Regions from separate parts of the Lysinibacillus sp. S1 genome, predicted to be linked through region 1. Evidence: predicted binding sites of a transcription regulator. Region 1 holds the regulator's gene; each other region holds the start of a gene.
What was found. Region 1 encodes LexA, which represses DNA repair genes until DNA is damaged. Its sites were predicted from a motif close to CGAACATATGTTCG; they were not measured.
Positions count from the first base shown of each region.

Region 1 (4,293 bases):
CTCCGACTAAATTCCCCCCCCACCATATGATTACAAKRRAGGATTTTGTGAAAGAACACTCGGCAATTTTAAGAAAACAAACTCAAGAAGTGTCGAGACCAGTGACCAATGAAGACCGAAATACCCTCCTAGCCATGCTGCAATATCTGAAAAATAGCCAAAATCAAACGCTAGCAAAAAAATATAAGCTTCGCCCTGGAAGTGGACTCTCTGCTAATCAAATTGGCGTAGATAAACGAATGTTTGCTGTACTCTTTGATGACGAAGAAATGATGCTGATTAACCCTAAAATAATGAGTCATTCCCTTAATATGATTTATCTACCGGAAGGAGAAGGCTGTCTATCTGTAAATCGACCTGTCCCTGGTTTTGTACCGAGATATGAGAGAATTAAAGTCAAAGCTTACGACATCGATGGACATGAACTCCTTATACAGTTACAGGGCTACGGGGCCATCGTTGTACAGCATGAAATCGATCATTTAAATGGCATCATGTTTTATGACCGAATAAATAAAGAGCACCCTTTCCAACTGCCAAATCATGTTATCATCGAAAGCTTTTCTTCCCTTCAGTAGTTTTTTACAAAAAAAATTAGCAGGAATATTATTTTCCTGCTAATCTTTCTTGGTGCTCTTGGAAACGACGATGTACTGTCGCCTTACTTACCTCAAAGCCTAACCCTCTAAGCGTTATAGAAATTTCTTCAAAGGTAAATCCACGTTTGCGTAGCTTCACAATTTCGTCTACAGGTAGATCKTTTTGCTCCTGCCCCTGCGGATTACCTCGATTCGATAAATTATTTTCTGGACGATAACCGTTTTCTACAGCACGTCGCATACCTCGTCGAATTTTAGCATTATGGATTCTACGTTGATATTCCTCTACAATCGCTAAAATTTCAAGCAGCATCGTATCCATTTCATTTAATTGGACTGGGCCTGCATCACGCATAGAAAAAACATCAGTTGCTGACTTTTGTAATAAATGTAATACAGCCATCCTTGCATTGCCTCGTCCTAAACGAGTTTCATCTTGGACAAAAAGAGCATTAATGTTCTTATCTTTTATAAAATCAAGCATTTCTAGCAAGCCTTCACGTTCTACATCATAGCCACTATGTTGATCTTTAAACACGCCCTTCACCGCATAGCCTTGCTCTTTAGCATAGCGCAGCAACTCTTCCTGCTGGCGCTCTAATGAGGAGCTTTGTGTTTCTTTTTCAGTACTTACGCGACAATAGACAACAGCCGATAGTTGATTATTTATCATTGTTCATTTCTYGCAATTTCGATAGTATTGATGGGACTGGCTTGATCACTCACTACAGGAATAACTAGAGATTTTCCCGCTACAATTTTAATATCTGCTAGTTCATTTTCAGTTTTTACAAGCTTTATCCAATCATCAGTACTCATCTTACCACGATATTGCTCGGCTAACGACCACAAGCTATCCCCATGTTCGATTTGAATTTCTGCGTAACTAACTTTTCCTGGATCAGTAATGTAAAGGTATGCTGCAAATAATAAACAAGCTCCTATTAAAATTGAGATATGTGTGTTTTTCTTAAACCATGTCATAATCATTACCCCTTTTTAAGAATGTTTGTTCGGAATGTATGTTCCCATAATAAAGCGAACAAACGTTTTTGTCAAACACTTTTCGAACCTATGTTTGCATACATGTTCGCATTCTGTTATACTATCAAATAAGAAGAATGATTTTAGAAAAAAGAGGTGAGCACTCATGAAAAAAGTTTCGAAAAGACAAGAGGACATTTTAGCTTTCATTAAGGAAGAGGTACGAGCTAAAGGATATCCACCATCAGTACGTGAAATTGGTGAAGCAGTTGGACTTGCTTCCAGTTCAACTGTTCATGGACATTTAGCTCGATTAGAACAAAAAGGCTTTATTCGTCGAGATCCAACAAAGCCACGCGCAATTGAAATTTTAGAGCCTGAAGAATCCATTCAAAAACAACAGGTGATCCATGTCCCACTTGTCGGGAAGGTTACAGCTGGTTCTCCAATTACAGCAATTGAAAATATTGAAGAATACTTCCCATTACCCGATACGTATGGCACAAGTGAAGATCAATTGTTCATGCTAGAAATCATGGGGGAATCAATGATTGAAGCTGGGATTTTAGATGGAGATTTAGTCATTGTAAAACAAAAGGCAACAGCTAATAATGGGGATATTGTTGTAGCTATGACAGCTGAGGATGAAGCAACTGTAAAACGTTTCTTTAAAGAGAAAAACCATTTCCGTTTACAGCCTGAAAATTCTTCTATGGAACCAATTATAGTCGATCAAGTTTCTATTTTAGGACAAGTTGTAGGTCTTTACAGACGTGTACATTAACGATTAAAGCAGATTTTGAGGATTATGTTCCTTCTAAGAGCATGTATCCTCTTTTTTACGCAAAAAAAGAATCCACATACGATTGGATTCTTTGTACAATGCCTCTTCTAAGCTTCCTTCTTAAATTTTAAGCTCGCTTCAATAAAGGCTGAAAATAGCTTTTGAGCACTCTCATCTCCTGCTATGGCTAGTTCCTCAGGATGCCACTGAACAGCTAAGCAAAATGGCATCTCCTCATGAACTACCGCTTCGATAATACCGTCGTTAGATTTTGCCGCTACTTTTAATTTTTCTGCTAAAACATTCACCGCTTGATGATGAAATGAATTCACTGCTATTTTCTCTTGTTCAACGATAGTCGCTAATAGATTGTCAGCAATAACCTGTACAGAATGGGTAGCTACAGCTCGACCTGATTGCTGCATATGTTGGAGTAACTTGGTACTAAAGTGATCACTATCAATATCCTGATATAAGGTACCACCTAATGCAACATTTAGTATTTGAATTCCTCGACAGATCCCGAAAATAGGCATCTTACGTTGGAATGCGGCTTCAATCAATGCTAACTCAATCGTATCTCGCGCTGGATGAATTTTTCCAAGCTTTAATGAAGGCTCAGCCCCGAATAGAAATGGGTGCACATCATGACCACCAGATAATAATAAACCGTCTGTAAGGGCTAAAATCTGGGCCGCCTCTTCTTCTACTCCAATTGGAATAATCAGTGGAATTCCACCTGCTTCAATGATGCTTTTACTGTAAGCAGCATTTAATCGAGAGGATAAATCATCCTCAACAAAGGCTGTAATACCAATAATCGGTTTCACTTGCTTCCCTCCAAATTCTTGAAAATTGCACAATTACCAAAAGCCTAGATACCAATTAATTAATACATCGCCATAGAAATAAACAATAACTGCGGCCAATGCAATAGATGGCCCAAACGGAATGGGTGTTTTTCTCCCCTGTTTGTTTTTCGATAACATGGTAATCCCGACAATCATACCAATAACTGCAGCTAAAAATAGCGTTAACAGTGTATCAATCGTACCCAGAACGAGACCAATTAAAAAGAATAATTTAATATCGCCTCCACCCATGCCACCGTTTGATAGCACAGCAATGATATATAATATGCCAAAACCAACCACAGCACCCACAAGAGAGTCCCACCACGGTGTTAATGGTGACAGCACTCGTCCAATAGCTAGCACAGGTAAAAAGAATACTAACACCTTATCTGGAATTAGCATATAGGCTAAATCTGATACAACGATAATAACTAATAAGGAGATAAAAAAGAGTGCTACTATCAATTCTATGCCCCAGCCTAACTGCCCATAAGCAAAGGSAAATAATACACCTGTCATTAATTCTATGACTGGGTAAACCCAAGAAATTTTATTGCCACAACCACGACATTTTCCTCCTAACAATACATAAGACAAAACTGGTACTAAATCAAGCGCCGTCAGTCGTCTCTGACATTTTGGACAATGTGAAGGAGGATGTACAATCGACTCCTTCTGTGGTACACGTAAGCCAACTACATTATAAAAAGAGCCAAAGACAAGTCCAAATAAAAAAATAAAGATCGTATAAGCCATTTCCAATTTTATGTCCTCCTAAACCAATAGGCGCCCATACAAATGCAGTATGGTGCGCCTATCAATAAAGTTATTGTTGTTCTTCGTAATAGAACGTTGTCACTTGCACTGTTGCCTTTAACGTAAGATCTGCATCTTTCTCAAGCTGTGCCTGCTCTCCAGGCAATTTAAATTCAATCTTATCGGTTTTCATGACACGCTCTAATTGTTCAACCTCCTGTAAAAAGCTTTCAAGAGAATTAAAATCAAGCGCACCCACCTCTAATATAAAAGTAACAAGCTTTAAATTAGTTGGTAAAGAGTCCTTCGAAAGAGA
Region 1 covers NZ_CP173154.1:1,451,843-1,456,135, forward strand. Annotated here, with positions in the region: gene ACHZEU_RS07650 (helix-turn-helix transcriptional regulator) at 1-10, shown strand, start outside; gene def (peptide deformylase) at 27-578, shown strand; gene ACHZEU_RS07660 (recombinase family protein) at 607-1,272, opposite strand; gene ACHZEU_RS07665 (LysM peptidoglycan-binding domain-containing protein) at 1,269-1,583, opposite strand; gene lexA (transcriptional repressor LexA) at 1,750-2,367, shown strand; gene ACHZEU_RS07675 (gamma-glutamyl-gamma-aminobutyrate hydrolase family protein) at 2,475-3,197, opposite strand; gene ACHZEU_RS07680 (prepilin peptidase) at 3,231-3,983, opposite strand; partial or broken gene ACHZEU_RS07685 (hypothetical protein) at 4,048-4,293, opposite strand, start outside.

Region 2 (4,293 bases), 2.0 Mb from region 1:
GTAAAACTCTTGTATCATTTAGTACAAGACAGTCTCCAGCATGTAGCTCGTCTAATACATGGGCAAAATGGAGGTGCTCCACTTTATTTGAGCCCGGTGTCACGACCATTAATCGACTTGCTGTACGATCCACTAATGGTGTTTGGGCAATAAGCTCCTCTGGTAATTCAAAATCAAAATCTTCTACACGCATGAAAATAACTTCCTTCTTTATGTTTGTTGGGGATACTCATATCCAAAATGTTCGTAGGCTAAATGTGTGGCTACTCTTCCTCTCGGGGTACGTTGAATAAGGCCAATTTGCATCAAATAAGGCTCGTATACATCTTCTATCGTAACCCGTTCCTCACCAATTGATGCAGCAAGAGTATCTAAGCCTACTGGGCCTCCTCGGAATCGCTCAATCATATTGGTTACAAGTTTATGGTCAATATGATCAAGCCCTCTAGGATCTACTTGTAACAGCTCTAATGCTTGCTGTGCAAGACCCTCCGTTATCATACCATCTCCAAGCACTTGTGCATAATCTCGCACTCGTTTCAATAAACGATTGGCAATTCGAGGTGTTCCACGTGAGCGTCTCGCCATTTCCATTGCTGCTACTTGCTCTATTTCTACCTCAAATAAATGTGCACTTCTCACAACAATTTCAGCAAGCGATCGGTCATCATAATATTCTAGGCGCAGCAACACACCAAAGCGATCTCTTAGAGGAGCTGATAAAGCACCCGCTCTTGTTGTTGCACCTACAAGGGTAAAGGGAGGTAAATCAAGTCGTACAGAACGTGCTTCAGGACCTTTTCCTACCACAATATCTAAGCAGAAGTCTTCCATTGCTGGATATAATACTTCTTCAATAGCACGGGGCAGTCGATGAATTTCATCAATAAATAAAACGTCCCCAGGCTCTAGTGAACTTAAAATAGCTGCCAAATCTCCTGGACGCTCAATCGCAGGGCCACTTGTCATGCGTACGTTAACATTCATCTCATTTGCGATAACAGCCGCTAAGGTCGTTTTACCAAGTCCTGGAGGTCCATATAACAACACATGATCTAAACTTTCTTGGCGAAGCTTTGCCGCTTCAATGAATATTTGTAAGTTTTCCTTTACTTTATGTTGCCCAATATACTGTGCTAATTTTTGAGGACGTAAAGATAACTCAAACTGCTCATCATAGCTCCCTGCTTCACTTGCCATCATACGTTCAGACATGCACCTTTCCTCCTTTCCTTATTTTAATTTTAGCAGTAGTTGCAATGCTTGTTTCATAAAGGCATCTGTCGTTTCAAGTTTATCGTTATCCTCTAGCTGTGGTTTAATTTTTTCTAGCTCTTTTTCAGAATAGCCAAGAGCCATTAAGGCAAGTAGGGCTTCTTCTAATTCATGTTTATAGGCATGCACACCAAACAAAGGTAATTCATCTTCTGCACTAGGTAATTCAAGTGTATCTAATAATGAACCAAGTTTGCCCTTCAAGTCGAGGATCATTTGACGTGCTGTTTTTTTACCAACTCCAGGGAACTTCACTAAAAACGCTTCGTCCTCCCGCTCAATTGCGCTAATAACCTGTTGTGGATTACCTGTAGCTAAAATCGCTAAAGCGCCCTTTGGTCCTATTCCTGACACTAAAATAAGCTTACGGAATAACTCACGCTGATCTAGGTTAGGGAAGCCATATAAAACTTGCGCATCCTCTCGCACATGCAAATGAACATATATCTGTTGCTCAAGGGCAGATGTTCGAAAAGCAAATGGATTGGGCGTATTAAGTTGCCACCCAATCCCCTGTTGTTCCAGCACAATAAATTCAGGTGTAATACGAGTAATTTGTCCTTTTAAATAATCATACATCTATAATCCCTCACAATCATCGTCTTCGATTATAGCATATAGCGAACGAATGCTCGACAAAAAGTAGCGTCTAAACTCCGTTCGCAGACAAAAATGACCGCCAATTGACGGTCATTTCTTGACAAATCTATCAATATCGTACCACAGTTTTGGCCAATAGGTGAGGGCTCGTTTTGTAAATGGTACTAAATAATCTAAAAATACTAGCTGTTGCTCTAGTGGTAAATCTATAGCAAACAGCCATTCTCGTAATAACTCATTTGGGTATTTCAAGCGATGAAGCTTTCTTTTATCCAGTCGTTTCAGCTCAGGTAACTCTGCAAAAATCTTTCCAAGATCATAATCTACAGCAGGTAACACACGATGTAACCATAAAATATACTCGTCATCCGCTTCACCAAGGTGCGCTAAATCAAAATCAATTAAACGTAATTGTCCATCGGAGCACCATAAAAAATTATGATGAACTACATCCCCATGCAATAGCGTAATCTCTTTTTCAGGTGCATCTTCCAATGCAATCAATTGTAATGACTTATCACTATAATGCAATATTTGATCAATTTCTTCTTTCGTTAAAAATGTTCGAAACTCATTTCTTCTACTTTTAAAACGCATATGACGCATTTGCCATTTTAAAAGCTGTGAGTAGGTATGCAAGCCTGGCACGCGCTGCCACGCAATCTTTTTATGTGTGTCATGTAAAGCGATTAATAGTCTAAGAGATTCATTACGATCTTTTTTATGCGCAAAGTTAGCCCCGTGGCTTCCTTCTTGCCACATTTGCACAATTAACTGCTCATCATCGCTCTGAACTAATGGTAGGATCAAAGAAGGTTCCATACGTCCTAATTGGCGATGAATGGTTCTTACCTTCTCCGCAATTTCCACTTGCTTTGCACGTTTGACAAAATAATTTTTCGATCGATATTTATATTTCCAAATATTTGGCTTTACTTCTTCTACAATATACGCTTTTTCACCATCGATAAGGCGTCATCCCGCCTGGGAAATAATGCGGAGACATCCAAGGACCTGCTGCTGATGGGCATGGTGGTGGACAATGTGTCGGACATGGTGGTGGCGGGCAATGACAAGGGTCCATTTGCCAATTTGGCATCATCATTGGTTGTGTGCCACAGCCACAAGATTGACCCATGTTCATATCAGGCATCATCATTGGTTGTGTGCCACAACCACAGGATTGCCCCATATTCATATCGGGCATCATATCCATTTGTGGCTTTTGGTGATCTTGCGTATGGAAGAATGGTGATGTGGACTCTAAAAAGTCTTCCATTCCACCTACTTTATGATCTGGCATGTCATAGGACATTGGCTGCTGTGGCATCGTATAATGCTCGACCTGCGGCTGCATTGGCATCGGCCACCACATCTGATGATAGATTGGCTGATGGCAACTTGAACAATGTGGTACGGCAGGCATTTGTGGCATGATATGCATTGGTGGATGTGGTGCTGGTTGTGGCATTGGCATTGGCTTTGGTTTAGCTACAGGCGGTGGTGGCGGTGGTGGTGGCTGTATTTGTACAGGTGGTGTTGTAACATTTTGCTCCATTTGTGGCATCACCAATTGCTGGTGCCAATTCATTTCCACAGGCTGCGGTACCCACATCGGCTGTTGTGGCATCTGCATTGGCATTGGCATCGGTATTGGTATCGGTATCATTTGTGGTTCTGGCATTGGCATAGGAGCTGGTGGTGGCGGTACAATTGGCGGTGGTGGTGGCATTGGTCGCTGTACCTCTTTTTTAGGACTTTCTTTTGGTGTCTCCTTATGCACTTGTGTTTCCTTTTTCGGCATTTCTTTATGTGAATCTCTATGCGGCTCTTTGTTTATTTTTTCAGGCAATATAATTTCCATGCCTGGAACAATATAATCTGGGTTGGCAAGATGGACATTGAGCCGCTTCAAATCTTCAAACGAAATGCCGTACTCTTTCGCAATCTTCCACAAGGTATCTCCCTTTTGAACAATATGAATACGCAATTTTTTCCTCCCTTCCTCTCTACGTATCATATGTTCAATGTTTCATTTGGATACAAAAATTTCAGCAAGTTAGAAAAGCTTCATGGTACACTAATTCATAAGGAACGCTGATTCCTTTATTACGAGCAGGGGTGATCTCTTATGAAAAAAATGTTAGGCGAAGAACGCCGACTGCAACTATTAGCGCAATTAAAAAAAAATAAAGCACCTATAACTGGGACAGACTTAGCAAAGTTCGCCAATGTTTCTAGACAAGTAATCGTCAATGATATGACTTTATTAAAGGCAAGAAATGAGCCCATTATTGCCACAAGCCAAGGTTATCTTTATATGCATCAAGAACAAATACAGCAAACCGTTGAACGAACATTCCCTTGCTTGCATACATCAGAGCAGACGGAAGATGAATTAATGACGATTGTAGACTG
Region 2 covers NZ_CP173154.1:4,193,811-4,198,103, reverse strand. Annotated here, with positions in the region: gene queA (tRNA preQ1(34) S-adenosylmethionine ribosyltransferase-isomerase QueA) at 1-193, opposite strand, end outside; gene ruvB (Holliday junction branch migration DNA helicase RuvB) at 211-1,215, opposite strand; gene ruvA (Holliday junction branch migration protein RuvA) at 1,234-1,854, opposite strand; gene ACHZEU_RS21060 (phosphotransferase) at 1,966-2,745, opposite strand; gene ACHZEU_RS21055 (LysM domain-containing protein) at 2,834-3,865, opposite strand; gene ACHZEU_RS21050 (transcription repressor NadR) at 4,007-4,293, shown strand, end outside.
Region 2: the regulator LexA is predicted to act here: its motif matches at 1,897-1,910, upstream of ruvA (Holliday junction branch migration protein RuvA).

Region 3 (4,293 bases), 1.2 Mb from region 1:
ACCTTTAGAATGGACAATTTTTTTGAGAGATAAACGAAAGAGATATGAAAAATCTAGCTATTTGTGGCAATATCACATTCCTTGCAACTTTCGTGTGTCTTGTTTTGTAATAAATAAAAAAACAGTCTGTCCTTTCATGTATGGAAAGGACAGACTGCTTTATGTACGATAGTCGTATTGTAATTCATCATTACTTGTATCAACATCAACATGTAAATTGTGATCGTTAAAGAACCAAAGATCTTTCTCATCAATGTAATAGATAACACCATCAATTTCTGTTTGCACACCTATGGCAATAGGTTCCTCACGTGTCATGCCTAGTGAAAAGCCTTCGTGAAACGGACTTGAGCCACCATAACGTGCATAAAAACGAATTGTATCACCAGGTTCAACTTCCATTTCATGTTTGAACCATTGTAGGGCTTCATCTGTCAATGCAATATTCATTTCAAATGCTCCTCTCTTCCTACAGCCATTTTACCTTTGGTTCGGTGCCGTTTTTAATACGAGCAATATTGGCACGGTGACGATAAATAATAAAGGTAAATAAAAAGGCTACCAAGATGCCTAATGCAAAGTCACCTGTAATAAAATAATAAACGATTGCATAGATAAGCGCTACTAAAGCGGCTATCATTGATGTTAAGCTGACGATTTTTGTGATTTTTAATGTCACAATAAAGGTAATAAATAGTAGGACAAAGAGTGGCCAAGAATAGCCTAATAATACACCAGCTGACGTTGCCACAGCTTTCCCACCACGGAAGTTGGCAAAGATCGGGAACATATGACCGATAACAGCGACAAGACCCAGTAATAAAGAGTGGAGTGTAGTATCAGAGAAAACAGGAAGTGTCACGAGTAAGACAGCGGCAGTTCCTTTTAAGACATCCATCACCGTAACAATAATACCAGCCTTTTTCCCTAATGTTCTAAAAGTATTGGTCGCACCAAGATTACCGCTCCCGTGTTCACGAATATCGGTATTATAAAAAATTTTGCCTATCCATAATCCAGAAGGTATAGAGCCGATTAGATAAGCACATAAAATAATAAGTCCATTGATCATAGTTGGACTCCTTTCATTCATAGTCCATCACTTGGTACTAATAGTTTGTAACAAGTATTTTACACTTTTTCTTGCTAATCTACAATGTTATGAAGGAGATTTCATCCGAAGTCTTGAATCAATACAAAAGAGAATCTATTAGTGAGGACTAGGCTTTTAGACATAAATTTGTAGGAAGCACTAAAACCTTTATAAAAATATAGGCAAAATGGCAATTTTGTCAATCGCTCATTCCTTTGGTAGAATAGAAGTCTAACTTTATCCTGTTTAATCGCAAGGCACGAGTTAGTGTGCTTTTATTTGCAAGCATCACAACTTTATTTTGCAACTAAGTAGGCTTCAATGCGTCAAATGATGATGGAAGCTAGAAGCAGTCTGTCTTGCTCAAATACCAATTTTAAGCAACTGTTGAAGATGTTTACTATTAATAAAAAAGATCAAAACTGTGAGCAAATTTTAAAATTTTATTGGACCTGTCGCTAGCTATTGACAGGAAATGCTATTATTATTAGGATGAGAACATAAATAGAACATGTGTTTGTTTTTTGGAGGGGAATTTTTTTGACGAATAAACAGTCACCTAGCGTCTATAATGATGACGCTATACAAGTATTAGAAGGATTAGAAGCGGTACGCAAACGACCTGGCATGTATATCGGTTCTACGGATGGCCGTGGACTTCATCACCTTGTGTATGAAATCGTAGATAATGCGGTGGATGAAGCACTGGCTGGCTTTGGATCTCATATTATTGTCACAATTCATAAAGATCAAAGTATGAGTGTGCGCGACTTTGGCCGTGGGATGCCAACCGGTATGCATAAAATGGGCAAACCGACACCAGAAATTATTTTTACAGTGCTACACGCTGGTGGTAAATTTGGTCAAGGTGGCTATAAAACAAGTGGAGGTTTACATGGTGTTGGTTCTTCCGTTGTGAATGCGCTCTCAACATTTTTAGAGGTGACAATCCATCGCGATGGTAAAAAGTATCGTCAACGCTTTGAGCATGGTGGACAGCCTGTCACAACACTTGAAAATATTGGGCAGACCAAGCAGACAGGAACGCTTGTTCATTTCCTACCAGATGAAACGATCTTCTCTGTCACAAAATTCAATTATGATACGTTAGCGGAACGATTACGTGAATCAGCCTTTTTATTAAAGGGCTTAAAAATTGAATTAATTGATGAGCGCGAGGAAGGCAAGAGCGATGTGTTCTTTTATGAGAATGGCATCGAGGCTTTCGTTGCGTATTTGAATGAGGAAAAAGATGTCCTTCATCCAGTAAAATATGTAGAAGGCGTACAGGATGAAATCGAAGTAGAGTTCGCTTTCCAGTATAACGATGGTTATTCGGAAACGATTTTATCATTCGTTAATAATGTCCGTACACGAGATGGTGGTACACATGAAACGGGTGCAAAGGCAGCATTGACGCGTGTCTTTAATGAATATGCAAGAAAAATTGGCTTGTTAAAGGACAAGGATAAAAACCTTGAGGGGACAGATATTCGTGAAGGCTTAGCAGCCATTGTATCTGTTCGTATTCCAGAGCACTTACTGCAATTTGAAGGACAAACAAAGGGTAAGCTTGGGACAAGTGAGGCTCGTTCTGCAGTAGATAGTGTAGTGTCTGAGCAAATTTTGTATGTGCTAGAGGAAAATGCAGAATTATCAGCTTCTCTTGTTCGTAAAGCGATTCGAGCGCAGCAAGTGCGTGAAGCGGCTCGTAAAGCGCGTGAGGATGCACGAAATGGCAAGAAAAATAAAAAGGGTAGTACGATTTTATCTGGAAAATTAACGCCAGCTCAGTCACGTAATGCGGCAAAAAATGAGCTGTATTTAGTCGAGGGTGATTCTGCGGGTGGCTCTGCTAAACAAGGACGTGACCGTACATTCCAAGCGATTCTGCCATTGCGCGGGAAGGTAATCAACACAGAAAAAGCCAAGCTACAGGATATTATGAAAAACGAAGAAATTTCAACGATTATCCATGCGATTGGGGCAGGTGTTGGTACGGATTTTGCGGTGGAGGATTCTGCCTACAATAAAGTAGTCATCATGACCGATGCGGATACAGATGGGGCACATATTCAAGTCTTGCTATTAACATTCTTCTATCGTTATATGCGTCCGCTCATTGAGTCTGGGAAAGTCTATATCGCACTACCGCCGCTTTATAAAGTATCAAGAGGTACAGGGAAAAAAGAAGTCATTGAATATGCTTGGACAGAAAGTGATTTACAAAAGGCCATCAAGAAGGTTGGAAAGGGTTACATATTACAGCGCTATAAAGGTCTTGGTGAGATGAATGCAGACCAACTGTGGGACACAACGATGAACCCTGAAACACGGACATTGATTCGTGTCACAATCGAGGATGGTGCACGAGCGGAGAGACGTGTCACGACGTTAATGGGTGATAAGGTGGAACCACGTCGTAAATGGATCGAAGCCAATGTAGACTTCGGTATGGAGGATGATTCTAACATTTTAGAGAATGAATTCATCCAACAAGAGGAGGACCAAGCATGAGTAGTACAGAAAAGTTTCAAGATTTACCGTTAGAAGAAGTAATGGGTGACCGTTTTGGTCGCTATAGTAAATATATTATTCAAGACCGCGCGTTGCCTGATGCACGTGACGGTCTTAAACCAGTACAGCGCCGTATTTTATATGCGATGTTTACGGAAGGCAACACACATGATAAGCCGTTCCGTAAATCCGCAAAAACAGTGGGTAACGTAATTGGTAACTATCATCCGCACGGCGATAGCTCTGTGTATGAAGCGATGGTACGGATGAGTCAGGACTGGAAGGCACGTCATATGCTTATTGAGATGCACGGGAACAATGGCTCGGTAGATGGCGATCCTCCAGCTGCAATGCGTTATACAGAGGCGAGACTATCAGCTATTGCCGCTGAAATGCTACGAGATATTGGCAAGAAAACGGTTGAATTTGTGCCAAACTTTGATGATCAGGATATGGAGCCAACTGTATTACCAGCACGTTTTCCTAACCTTTTAGTCAATGGCTCTACAGGAATTTCCGCTGGTTATGCGACAGATATTCCGCCACATGCCTTAGATGAAGTACTGGATGCTGTGTTGATGCGCTTAGACAAGCCTAATGTTACTGTAGATGAATTGATGACGGTGATTAAAGGACCTGATTTCCCAACGGGTGGAATCATTCAAGGTGTTGATGGCATTAAA
Region 3 covers NZ_CP173154.1:256,397-260,689, forward strand. Annotated here, with positions in the region: gene ACHZEU_RS01325 (HesB/YadR/YfhF family protein) at 160-450, opposite strand; gene plsY (glycerol-3-phosphate 1-O-acyltransferase PlsY) at 470-1,072, opposite strand; gene parE (DNA topoisomerase IV subunit B) at 1,634-3,610, shown strand; gene parC (DNA topoisomerase IV subunit A) at 3,607-4,293, shown strand, end outside.
Region 3: the regulator LexA is predicted to act here: its motif matches at 1,600-1,613, upstream of parE (DNA topoisomerase IV subunit B).